DNA from 4 places in the Winslowiella toletana genome. Region 2 is predicted to be linked to each of the others. Evidence: predicted binding sites of a transcription regulator. Region 2 holds the regulator's gene; each other region holds the start of a gene.
What was found. Region 2 encodes Fur, which represses iron uptake genes when iron is present. Its sites were predicted from a motif close to ATAATAATGAGAACNACTATCAA; they were not measured.

Region 1 (3,173 bases), 1.1 Mb from region 2:
CTGGTGCAAATAAATCCTGACAGAGGCTGCAACTGCACTACTTGCTTGTGCAATGTTTTCCAGTTTGACGATTGCGCCAGTGACAACCCCGCCTGCCCCGCCCTATGCTGCCGGACAGTCAATGGGAGAAACTTATGGATGAGTGGCTGGTGATAGCGGCGTTGCTGACGGGCGCCGTACTGGGCAGTTTTCTTTGCCTGGTCATTGAACGTTTTCCGATGGATGCCAACGCACGCGTCTGGCTGGCACGAATTTGCCGTCCAGCTTCTGCCTGTATCTCATGCGGTCGCAGACTGGCCCTGCGCGATTTGCTGCCACTGATCAGCTGGTTGATGCTACGGGGTTGTTGCCGCTACTGTCATCAACCTATTTCGCGCTACAGTTACTATCTCGAGTCAGGTACTGCTCTGTTGTTGGCAACGGTCGCCGTTAGTTGCCCGCACCCTGCCCTGTTTGCCTGGCTAGCTCTTTTTAGTTGTGCGGTTCTGGTTCTGAGTGAAATTGATCGACGCCATCTGTTATTGCCTGATGCCATTACACTGCCGCTGCTGTGGTGCGGCCTGCTGTTTAATCTGCAACTTTCGCCGCTTCATTTGCAGCATGCACTACTTGGCGCAATATGCGGCTATATCAGTTTTCGCGGGATTAACCAGGTCTATCTCTGGCTACGGCAGCAGGAGGGAATGGGATTAGGCGACGCGAAATATTTTGCCGCGCTGGGCGCGTGGACTGGCTGGCTTTCACTGCCGTTGATTGCCACGCTGGCGGCAGCCATTGGCATTCTGGGCTGGCTGGTAAGCCGGCTGAAGGGACAAAAAACCATCCGGCAACCTTTTGGGCCGAGCCTGTCAGTTGCGGGATGGTCGGTGCTTATTGCTCAACATAGTGAAACTGACTGGTTTAATTTATTGTTTAATTTGTGATTGCAGGTAATTCTGAACGCCGATTTTTTGAATCAGATCGAGTTCGGTTTCAAGAAAGTCGATATGGTGCTCTTCATCCGCAAGGATTTCGATCATCATATCGCGACTCACATAGTCATGAACCTTGTCTGCATAGGCAATGGCCTCTCGCAGATCCTTGGCACCTTCCAGTTCCAGTACTAAATCTGATTTCAGAATCTCTTCAACATCTTCACCGATGCGCAGCCTGCCTAAATCCTGCAGATTGGGGATGCCTTCGAGAAAGAGAATGCGTTCAATGTACTTGTCCGCATGCTTCATTTCATCAATCGACTCGTGATACTCAACATCATTCAGGCGCATCAGTCCCCAATTTTTGAACATTCGCGCATGCAGGAAATACTGGTTTATAGCAACCAGTTCATTACCCAGTAATTTGTTGAGATGGTTTATGATTTTAATATCGCCCTTCATTTTGCTTCCTCCGCTTCCAGTTAATAACAGCGTAGATGCGGAATGAAGGAAGTCAAAAATCCATGACAATAATCATGGGTATTGTCAGGCGATCTCTTTGTACTGCGGAACGTGTTGCAGCTCATCATCCATGATTTCACGCGCGGCGCGAATGCATTTGCCGCACTGTTTACCTACTGGCACTAACTGACGAAGATGCTGAATAGACTTTGGCTGATAGTGACGCACGACTTCACGAATAGTTTTATCACTTACGGCATTACACAAGCAGACGTACATTTCTGAACTCCAGTACAATTTCTGATCATAGTGTAAATGCGAATCGTTTTTATTACAATCCCTGAATAGCAGGAGTAGCGCGACTTATCGCTGGTTTTTGGGCATAAAAAAAGAGCACCGAAGTGCTCTTTTTTACTGCTGTGGCCAGTTTGAGCTGGCCACTTCAGGTTATCTGCAATTAAGCGATAACTTTAGCAACAACGCCCGCACCAACAGTACGGCCGCCTTCACGGATTGCGAAACGCAGACCGTCATCCATCGCGATTGGGTGGATCAGGGTAACTTTCATGTTTACGTTGTCGCCTGGCATTACCATCTCAACGCCTTCTGGCAGTTCGATGGTACCGGTCACGTCAGTAGTACGGAAGTAGAACTGTGGACGGTAGCCTTTGAAGAACGGAGTATGACGGCCGCCTTCATCTTTAGACAGGATGTAAACTTCTGAATCGAAAGTGGTGTGCGGCTTGATTGAGCCTGGCTTAGCCAGAACCTGACCACGTTCGATGTCTTCACGTTTGATACCACGCAGCAGAACACCAACGTTCTCACCAGCACGGCCTTCGTCCAGCAGTTTGCGGAACATTTCAACGCCGGTACAAGTAGATTTCACGGTATCTTTGATACCAACGATTTCAACTTCTTCACCAACTTTAACGATACCGCGCTCTACACGACCGGTAACAACAGTACCACGGCCGGAGATGGAGAATACGTCTTCGATAGGCAGCAGGAATGGCTTGTCAATCGCACGCTCTGGCTCTGGGATGTAAGAATCCAGGTAACCTGCCAGCTCAACGATTTTCTCTTCCCACTCAGCTTCGCCTTGCAGCGCTTTCAGAGCAGAACCACGAACGATCGGCAGATCGTCGCCTGGGAAATCGTATGCAGACAGCAGTTCACGAACTTCCATCTCAACCAGTTCCAGCAGCTCTTCGTCATCAACCATGTCACATTTGTTCAGGAACACGATGATGTAAGGAACGCCAACCTGGCGACCCAGCAGGATGTGCTCACGGGTCTGAGGCATTGGGCCATCAGTCGCAGCAACAACCAGGATAGCGCCGTCCATCTGAGCAGCACCGGTGATCATGTTTTTGACGTAGTCGGCGTGTCCCGGGCAGTCAACGTGCGCGTAGTGGCGAGTCGGGGTGTCATACTCAACGTGAGAGGTGTTGATGGTGATACCACGAGCTTTTTCTTCTGGCGCGTTATCGATCTGGTCGAATGCACGAGCAGAACCGCCGTAGGTTTTAGCCAGTACGGTGGTGATAGCTGCAGTCAGGGTAGTTTTACCGTGGTCAACGTGGCCGATAGTACCGACGTTGACGTGCGGTTTGGAACGTTCAAATTTTTCTTTAGACACGACGATATTCCTTACTTTAATGCTCTCACCCGAGGTGAGAGCATATGATCAATATGTTAAAACTGTAGTTTATTTACTACGAGCTTCAATAACGGCCTGAGCGACGTTGTTTGGCGCATCATCATACTTCAGGAACTCCATAGAGTATGAAGCAC
Region 2 (3,173 bases):
GGCACCGCAGTGGTCAGCAGAATGACCTTTATCTTTCTGTTCGCCAAACTGGCCGCTTTTCTGCTGACATTTGGCGGTTTGCTGTGGCATGTGCAGGTCGATAATCTGCTCAATACCCAGCAGAGTGGGGCAAGCTATTTTCCCTATATCTTTATGGTGCTGCCATTCTGTCTGGCATCGTTTGGTTATCATGGCAATATTTCCGGGCTGGTCAGCTATTACCGCCAGGATGCCGCTAAGGTGAGAAAGTGCCTGATTTACGGCACGCTGATCGCGCTGGCAATCTACTTTGTCTGGTTAATCAGTGCGATGGGCAATATTCAGCGCGCGAAATTTATCGATATAGCCCAGGCGGGTGGCAACATTGATGCGCTGGTGGCGACCTTTGGCGATCTGATTAGCAGCCCGTGGTTAAGTGTGCTGCTGCTACTGTTTTCCAATTTTGCCGTTGCCAGCTCATTTTTGGGCGTCAGTCTCGGACTGTTTGACTACCTTGCCGATCTGTTTGGCATGGCAAATAATGCCGTGGGGCGTCTGAAAACTACGCTGATGACGTTTGCGGTTCCGTTAACAGCCAGCCTGATCTATCCAAATGGATTCCTGCATGCGATTGGCTATGCCGGGCTGGCGGCGACGCTGTGGGCGGTAATCACTCCGGCACTGCTGGCATTTAAAGCCAGGCAGCGTTTTGGGCCTGCCGCCTATCGGGTGGCCGGCGGGCATCTGACGATTATGCTGGTGCTGCTGTTTGGCGGTATCAATATTGTGGTCAGTTTACTGTCTTACGCCAATTTGTTGCCGGTCTACGCACGCTAAATTTGGGCATAAAAAAACCGGTGACGGGTCACCGGTTTTGTTTAAAACTCTGCGAAGCAGAATTTATTTGTCGTGCAGCGTTTCGTCTTCGCGGCAGTCACCCGTTGAGCAGTGACCATAGAGGTACAGGCTGTGGTTAGTCAGCTTAATGCCGTGACGCGTTGCGATTTCACGCTGACGCGTTTCAATTGATTCATCACTGAACTCAATCACTTTGCCACAATCAAGGCAGATCAGATGATCGTGATGATGCTGCTGCGTAAGTTCGAAAACGGACTTGCCGCCTTCAAAGTTATGACGGGTAACGATACCCGCGTCATCAAACTGGTTAAGAACGCGATATACCGTCGCCAGACCAATTTCTTCGCCCAAATCAATCAGGCGCTTGTACAAGTCTTCCGCACTGACGTGATGGCCCTCTGGTTCCTGAAGCACTTCCAGAATTTTCAGTCGGGGAAGCGTGACTTTCAGGCCGGCCTTCTTTAATGCGGTGTTGTTGTCAGTCATGCGGATATTGTCCTGTTACTTTGCTAGTCACAATGTGGCTGAAAAGCCCTGAACATCGGTCGACGCTAAATCTAATTGCGTCTCATTATAGAACTCATGCTTCGAAATGAAAACCGCAGGGAGGGCGTTAAACTTACCGATGGATGTAAGGAGTTACGTCCGTGAGAAGTTCATGCCTCATAGCCTATCCCATTATGGCTACTTTGCTAAACCCTGTACTCTCAAAAAAGAGTCAATAGCGGGCTGACCGATGGGGGGGTATTGTACAGATTTACAGTCAAAAGTTACAAATATGTATCTATCATTTCTATAGGAAAAACCACTGGCTCATTGTGAGCCAGCGCCCACAATAAGCCAGACAGCTTAAGCTTCGATGATTTCTTTTAAATGAAGTTCATCAAAAATTTGTTTAACCCACTTTTCAACACGCTCGTTGGTGAGTTCTGGCTGGCGATCTTCGTCAATCGCCAGTCCGAGGAAGTGTTTATCATCGGCCAGGCCTTTTGATGCCTCAAAATGATAACCTTCGGTCGGCCAGTGGCCGACGATAACCGCGCCATTTGGCTCGATAATATCGCGAATGGTGCCCATCGCATCACAGAAGTATTCAGCATAATCTTCCTGATCGCCGCAGCCAAACAGCGCGACCAGCTTGCCATTGAAGTCGATCTCTTCCAGCGTTGGGAAGAAGTCATCCCAGTCGCACTGCGCTTCACCGTAGTACCAGGTTGGGATGCCGAGCAGTAAGATATCATAAGCTTCAAGATCCTCTTTAGCGCTCTTGGCAATGTCATGAACATCTGCAACATCTTTGCCCAGTTGCTTTTGGATCATCTTTGCAATGTTTTCCGTATTGCCAGTGTCGCTGCCAAAGAAAATGCCTGTGATTGCCATGAGTCTAATAACCTCTTGAAACTTAATGATATAGTGAATACTAAAGATAGTCAGTTACTGGCAATGATAGCAGACAGTCTCGGGGCGCGGAACTTCAAATGCCGCCGGATTTGTCGCATTGTGCGTTCAAAGCCGCAGCTGACCTCGCCTGAGTCAGAGCGCAGTGGCGTTAAGCTGCAACAAAATCATCTCTTCAATCAGCTCGCTGCGGCTCATATTGCGCTCTTCAGCCAGCTGATTGAGTGCATCAACCGCGTCGCTGTTCATTTTCAGCTCGACGCGGCGCAGCCCACGAACTTTGTCGCGTTTTAGCTGATTGCGTTTATTGATGCGCAGCTGTTCATCACGCGTAAGCGGATTGGTTTTTGGTCGGCCCGGGCGGCGTTCATCTGCAAACAGATCGATCGTCGTGCGGTCCGTATTCTCTTTTGCCATAGAATCGTGATACTGAATGAGCGTCAGCGTCTGAAAACGCCAAGGGTTTTGACTAAATGAGCCGGTTTGCCGCCGGATATTCGCAACGTTTTTCTGGCCCGCTACTGCCGAGAGTCGATATTGCGTACAGCGGCAAAATTTTAGCGCGCCATCATACCCCAGTGAAAGTCGTCGCGACAATCATTTCACTGTGTCAGCAACTATTTGCTTTTAAAGCGCAAAAAAACGGCGAATTGCGCGTAAAACAGCATCAGGTTTTTCGGCATGTACCCAATGTCCGGCTCCGGCAATCACATGGGCACGCGCCTGCGGGAATTGGCTGAGCAGTGCATCACGATGAATATCATCAAGATAAGGAGAGAGTTCGCCGCGAATAAACAGCGCCGGATGTGGCCAGGCCGGTACGGTTTCCCAGCCAGAAATCGTGGTGTAATTGTCCCAGAGTGCCGGCACGTTAAAGCGCCACTGGCCCTCATGAAAGGATTTCAACAGAAACTGAATCACGCCTTCTTCATCAATCT
Region 3 (3,173 bases), 750 kb from region 2:
ATCTTCCTCTGTGGTGAACGTATAAGCTTTTCGGCTGCTGTCCCACTCCATTTTGCGCACACGCACCCTATCTTTACCGGGTGGAGTATGCCAGCCATGAGGAACCGGATTACCTTTATCATCTTGTTCCCATGTATAACGCACACGGCTTGGCGCTTCACGCATCTGTTCCAGACGCATCCGGTCAATAAAGTCCTGTTCACCGTCGTTCAGTCTGCCGGGCATCATTCCCATCACAACTGCTGCGATGGGAGCACCGGGGCCGCTGGCTGCTACCCTTCCGAGTCCTGTAGCCATCTCACCAAGTTTTACTGCCCATGTTCCTGTTGTAATGGCTTTTCCACCCACCAGCCCAAGCACACTGGCTCCTTCAACCGCCATCTGAGCGTTAGCAGCACTTGTGGCTGCTGCTGTTGCCCGCTGGTATTCGACCTCCTCATGATTACCGAACCACCATTTATACAGGGCGCTTCGCTTTTTCGGCTTTGGAATATCTTCTGCAGCTTTCTTTTTCCTGGCTGTCTGAGCGTGCTGGACAACATCATTATCTGATACAGGATCAGCAGGGGGAACGGCCTGATAAAATGCCATCACAGCGAAATTGGTATGAGGTTCCTGATCTTCTCCGGCATCATTACAGCCCTCACCCTGCAGGCAGGATTTGGCGAACACACGATTGCGGTCACGTGCTTCAGCCAGTTGTTTGGCTTTTTCTTCTTCTGCGGCCTTACGTTCAGCAACCCATGCTTCAAGGGCTGCAATAGAAGGATCCGGGCCTCCTCCTACCCACTGTCCGGCAGGCGCAATTATCCAATTCGACCCGGAAGGGCAACCGCAGTGCACAATTGAACCGTCTACCGCTGCTATTTTTCCATTATTGGTATCACGGGGTTCACCGGATACGATAACCCCAACCTCACCACATTTGGGGCATCGGGTAGTTTTATCACCAACACGGACAACCCTTCGTCCGTGCTCGATATCATTGGATATTGAGGCGATACATTCAGCACCCGAGGCTGTTTTATCCCCCTCCAGTGCCGTGCCTCGCCCATAACAGGTAGAACGATTTCCCATTACGCCACCTCGCTTGATGGCAGGAAATCTTCTGGCATCGTTTCTCCTTCACGCCCGACAATCATTGGCCCATGGCACAAAGTGCTGATAATCTCATCACCGTTATCCAGACGGCTACCAACGAGCTCCACACTGCGGGCATTGACTTCACTTCTCTTACCCGCTCCCGTTATAATTTTCGCAGTTCTGCCATTCGCATAAACAACGTCATCACCTTCCAGTGCAACATTCAATTTTGTTCTATCTGAAAGTTCGATCTGATTTCCATTCCAGGAGGCATGAACCGTTCCGCCCTCCCTGGTGAGGCTACCCTCCACAGCAATACGGTACAGGGCCGTAAACGGTGATTGCTCCATTGTTGACAGCAGTTCCGGTGCCAGTTCATTGGTAAATTGACGTGTCATTCCTTTTTCCTTGTCATTCCCATGGTTTAACTGATGAAATTCTAACCGATTTGTAATTTGACTTAAAAGAGATGGTTGTCATGGGGTTAAAAATCAATATCGAAGTAGCAGTGATGGTTTATTTGTGTTCGCTAATATTTATTGTCCCCGCCGTCACTCCGATCTGATTTATCAGCATGGCCAAAACCCTTAACGACACGATAGATTTCGCAGCCTGGCGACCAGGCTGGCCAGCCAACCTTAAATCAACAACAGATCAACTTAATAAGCATTCTCATTATCATTTGGCTTTGCTATTCTGCTTGCTTAAGATTTTTCCTGACTCAATCAAAGGCGGGTGTATGGCAGCGGTTCCGGGTTATCGTGTATTCAATGTGGTGCTTGCACGCAAACAGCTGCTCTCTCCATCAATGCTGTGCTGTGTGTTCAGTGGAGAAGAAGTCCGGCATATGAAGATGGACGCGCCGGATCAGCGCATTAAGCTGCTGTTTCCCGCCCTGAACGGCTCGCCCGCCGCGTTTTCAGTTGAAGGCTCCTGGTGGGAGCAGGCCAAAGCGATGGCAGCAGAGTGCCGCCCGATTGCACGCACTTACACAATTCGCCGCGTGAATGCCGATGCCGGCGAGATGGAAGTCGAGTTTGTGATGCACGGCACGGAGGGGCCAGCATCAGCCTGGGCAGCGGCGGCAGAGCCGGGTGACGGATTGCAGATTGTTGCGCCAAATCGTGACCATTGCGATGACAGCGGCGGTTACGAGTGGAAACCCGATCCGCAGGCAGAACGCGCGCTGGTGATCGCCGATGAGACGGCGCTACCGGCGGCGAAAGGTATTCTTGAGCAGCTGGCACTACGTAAGACGCCACCGCAGGTACAGATTTTCCTCGAAGTGCCGAAGCGAAGTGACTGCATCGATCTGAGCCAGTTCGCTTTTGCTGAAGTGCACTGGCTGCCGCGTGAAGAGAGCGGTGCCAGCTATGGCGAAGCACTGCTGAGTGCGGTTCAGCAGCACGTCAGGCTGCCGGAATATGCGCTGACGCGACAGGCATTACGTGAAGAAGATGAGGGCGAAATTCTTTGGGATCGTGCCGCCAGTGAAGATATCCGTTTTCACGGCTGGGTCGCGGCGGAGTCCCGTTCGGTAAAACATCTGCGCCGCCATCTGATCGGCGAGTGCGGATTATCACAGGATACCATCAGCTTTATGGCCTACTGGAGTCGCGGACGCCGCCCGCAATAAAAAACGGGTGACGTAAACGCCACCCGTTGATGACATCTGTTTTCCTGACGGACGGTGTTCACGCCGCCCGTTCAGAAGAGAGATGCTATTTGGTCATACGTTTGTACTTAATACGCTTCGGCTCCAGCGCTTCCGCGCCGAGGGTGCGTTTCTTATACTCTTCGTATTCAGTAAAGTTACCTTCGAAGAACTCGACTTTACCTTCATTCTGGTAATCCAGAATATGGGTAGCGATACGGTCAAGGAACCAGCGGTCATGCGAGATCACCATGGCACAGCCAGGGAATTCCAGCAGGGCGTTTTCCAGCGCACGCAGGGTTTCGATATCCAGGTCGTTGGTAGGTTCATCGAGCAGCAGCATATTGCCGCCAACCTGCAACAGCTTAGCCAGATGCAGACGGCCACGCTCACCACCGGACAACTCGCCAACGCGTTTGCCCTGGTCGACGCCTTT
Region 4 (3,173 bases), 1.4 Mb from region 2:
GAGGGAAACGTTATGCAAAGCTTTAGCGGGGACACAGGCAGGAAAATGAATAGCCGCGACCTGCAAAATTCACGGATGTTCGCCGTTATGCTTCGCTGGTTTGTGTCGTATCGGCAGCCAGAGCCACCCTGACAGACGAAGTTATTGATCTGCACGAGCGAATTATGGGCAGTCTGTTCAGCAGGGGAAAGCAGCGGAGGAATGTTTTCCGCCACGTGCCGATCGCTTTCCTCCAGCGACTGTTGCGGGATTATGCGAATACTCATCAGGGGCTTTTTTCTGTGGTTTACGCCCATCCGCTGTTGGTAAACCGCTAATGGGCTGAGAGCGATTGGCTGATGATAGCAGCCATGAAGGTGCACTTCTGCTCAAAATTTATCCATAACCCGATTTGGACTGCCGATGCTGACGAATTTTTTGCGCCGGCACGCCGAACGGTTCAAAATCGCTGCAGATAAAGACCAACAGGTAGCGTTAACGTGAAAGGTACAACACCGGATTCAGTGATTAATCCGCAGCAGCTTGCCGGAATAAGCTCGGTTCAGGTATGGAAAAAAGAGGATTTGCAGCATGCGCAGCCAGACTGGCTGGCCGATGAAGTACCGGTTGCACTGGTCTACAACGGCATTTCGCATGTGGTGATGATGGCCTCGCCAAAAGATCTTGAAGCCTTTGCCATTGGTTTTTCATTGTCAGAAGGGATTATCGCTGCGCCGCAGGATATCTATGGCATCGATGTGGTCGACTCCTGTAACGGAATCGAAGTACAGGTCGAGCTTTCAAGCCGCCGTTTTATGGCGCTGAAGGCCCAGCGTCGAGCAATGGCCGGACGCACCGGCTGCGGCGTATGTGGCGTTGAGCAACTGGCTGAGATCGGCAAGCCAATTCAACCGCTGCCTTTTACCCAGACTTTTGATTTGCAGTATCTTGACCTGGCATTACGCCAACTGCGTCAATTCCAGCCGCTTGGCGAATATACCGGCTGTACCCATGCCGCCGCGTGGATTACGCCTGATGGTCAGCTGATGGGCGGCTATGAAGATGTCGGGCGTCATGTGGCGCTGGATAAGCTGCTCGGTTATCGCAGCCAGCAACAGTGGACACAGGGAGCAGCGTTAGTTTCCAGCCGCGCCAGTTATGAAATGGTGCAGAAATCAGCGATGTGCGGCGTCGAAATTCTGTTTGCGGTTTCCGCGGCCACCCGGCTGGCGGTTGAAGTGGCGCAGCGCAGTAATCTGACGTTAATCGGCTTCAGTAAACCCGGGCGCGCAACGGTGTATACCCACCCGCAGCGACTGATTTAGCCTACGCTAAAGCGGATAAAAAATAACCATACTAAAGGCGGGGCATTGATAACCATTTTCAAGATCATTTATTTAACTATAATGATCCGACTGCTTACGCGGTGCTAAACCAAATAATGAGTGCCGCCCAACATTAATGGAGATGATGAACATGAGCTATTCACTGCCATCCCTGCCTTACGCATACGACGCACTGGAACCGCATTTCGACAAGCAGACGATGGAAATCCATCACACCAAACACCACCAGACCTACGTTAACAACGCTAACGCTGCGCTGGAAGGTACCGAATTCGCTGACTTGCCAGTCGATGAACTGATCACCAAACTGGATCAGGTTCCGGCTGACAAGAAAACCGTGCTGCGTAACAACGCAGGTGGTCACTCAAACCACAGCTTCTTCTGGAAAGGCCTGAAAACCGGCACCACTCTGCAGGGTGACCTGAAAGCGGCAATCGAAAAAGATTTCGGTAGCGTTGATGCCTTCAAAGCAGAATTCGAGAAAGCTGCTGCTACCCGCTTCGGTTCTGGCTGGGCGTGGCTGGTTAAGAAGGGCGACAAACTGGCAGTTGTTTCAACGGCTAACCAGGATAGCCCACTGATGGGTGAAGCCATTTCTGGCGTTTCCGGCTTCCCGATTGTTGGCCTGGACGTGTGGGAACACGCTTACTACCTGAAATATCAGAACAAGCGTCCTGACTACATCAAAGCATTCTGGGAAGTGGTTAACTGGGACGAAGCCGCAGCGCGTTTCGCTTCAGCTAAATAAGATCTTCTCCTCACGCTAACGCGTGACGACCAACCGACGGAGCTGGCTTCGTCGGTTTTTTATTGCCTGTCGTTCAGCCTGCCGAAAGCGGACGCCAGCATATCCTGTTGGTTTAATCCGAATTGTTATCTGTTTCACTCTGCTAATTCTCTCTTTCTCTTCGCTAACTCTCTGTTATGTCTGGATGTCTGGATGGCTAATAACTTTTTGTGTTAGCTTATGCGCTTTCGATGGTTGTCGTGGGCAATCATTCCGATAAGAATGCGACCAACCTGGCGCTAAAATCCGAGAGCAGAAATCCTGATGACCCTGTTAAATCGCCTTGAAATGCACAACATTTCCATCGCTTTTGGCGGTTTCGCAGCGCTGACCGCAGTGGATTTCACCCTGCAAGGGGGATCGATCCATGCGCTGACGGGTGCTAATGGTGCGGGAAAATCGACCCTGATGGCGGTGCTGTCGGGGGCATACAACCATTATCACGGCGATATTTTGCTGGATGGCCAACCGGTAGCCATCAACTCGCCGCGCGATGCGAAACAGCTGGGTATTCATCTGGTGCAGCAGGAAGTGGATGTGGCGCTGGTGCCGACGCTCAGCGTGGCGGAAAACATCATGCTGGACCGGCTGGCGGAAGGCGGGCAGCTGTATCGCTGGGGTCAGATTCGCCGGCAGGCCCGCGAACTGCTGGCGCAGCTGGAGGTGCAGATTGATGTCAGTCGTCGTATCGACCAGTGTTCACTGGCAGAAAAACAGCAAATCTTGCTGGCGCGGGCGTTATCTCACCACTGCCGCTTTCTGATCCTCGATGAACCGACTGCGCCGCTCGATCAGCATGAAAGCGAGCAGTTGTTTAGCGTGGTGCGCCGCTTGCAGCGCAACGGGATTGGCGTGGTGTTTATTTCCCACCGTATTCATGAGCTGAAAGCAATTTGTGACCAGCTCACGGTACTGCGCGATGGCCGTCTGATTGAAACCGGATCGATGCAAAATCTGAGTGGCGAACAGATCGTTGAAAAAATGCTCGGCCACCAGTTGGATGATATCTATCCGCCGCGCCGTGCCGATCTTCAGGGGAAAATCCTGCTGAGTATTGAAGG

Region 1: a site for Fur is predicted at 1,692-1,714, ahead of bfd (bacterioferritin-associated ferredoxin). Genes of this name have one in related genera too.
Region 3: a site for Fur is predicted at 1,743-1,765, ahead of RIN69_RS03430 (siderophore-interacting protein). Genes of this name have one in related genera too.
Region 4: a site for Fur is predicted at 1,350-1,372, ahead of sodA (superoxide dismutase [Mn]). Genes of this name have one in related genera too.

The regions. Positions count from the first base shown of each region.
Region 1 is NZ_CP134152.1:417,791-420,963, reverse strand. It holds gene RIN69_RS01920 (prepilin peptidase) at 135-923, shown strand; gene bfr (bacterioferritin) at 906-1,376, opposite strand; gene bfd (bacterioferritin-associated ferredoxin) at 1,461-1,655, opposite strand; gene tuf (elongation factor Tu) at 1,834-3,018, opposite strand; gene fusA (elongation factor G) at 3,088-3,173, opposite strand, start outside.
Region 2 is NZ_CP134152.1:1,480,539-1,483,711, forward strand. It holds gene mtr (tryptophan permease) at 1-816, shown strand, start outside; gene fur (ferric iron uptake transcriptional regulator) at 880-1,323, opposite strand; gene fldA (flavodoxin FldA) at 1,687-2,217, opposite strand; gene ybfE (LexA regulated protein) at 2,371-2,652, opposite strand; gene ybfF (esterase) at 2,863-3,173, opposite strand, start outside.
Region 3 is NZ_CP134152.1:731,510-734,682, forward strand. It holds gene RIN69_RS03420 (S-type pyocin domain-containing protein) at 1-1,077, opposite strand, end outside; gene RIN69_RS03425 (hypothetical protein) at 1,077-1,481, opposite strand; gene RIN69_RS03430 (siderophore-interacting protein) at 1,823-2,719, shown strand; gene ettA (energy-dependent translational throttle protein EttA) at 2,805-3,173, opposite strand, start outside.
Region 4 is NZ_CP134152.1:71,716-74,888, forward strand. It holds gene fdhD (formate dehydrogenase accessory sulfurtransferase FdhD) at 504-1,304, shown strand; gene sodA (superoxide dismutase [Mn]) at 1,456-2,073, shown strand; gene RIN69_RS00340 (sugar ABC transporter ATP-binding protein) at 2,377-3,173, shown strand, end outside.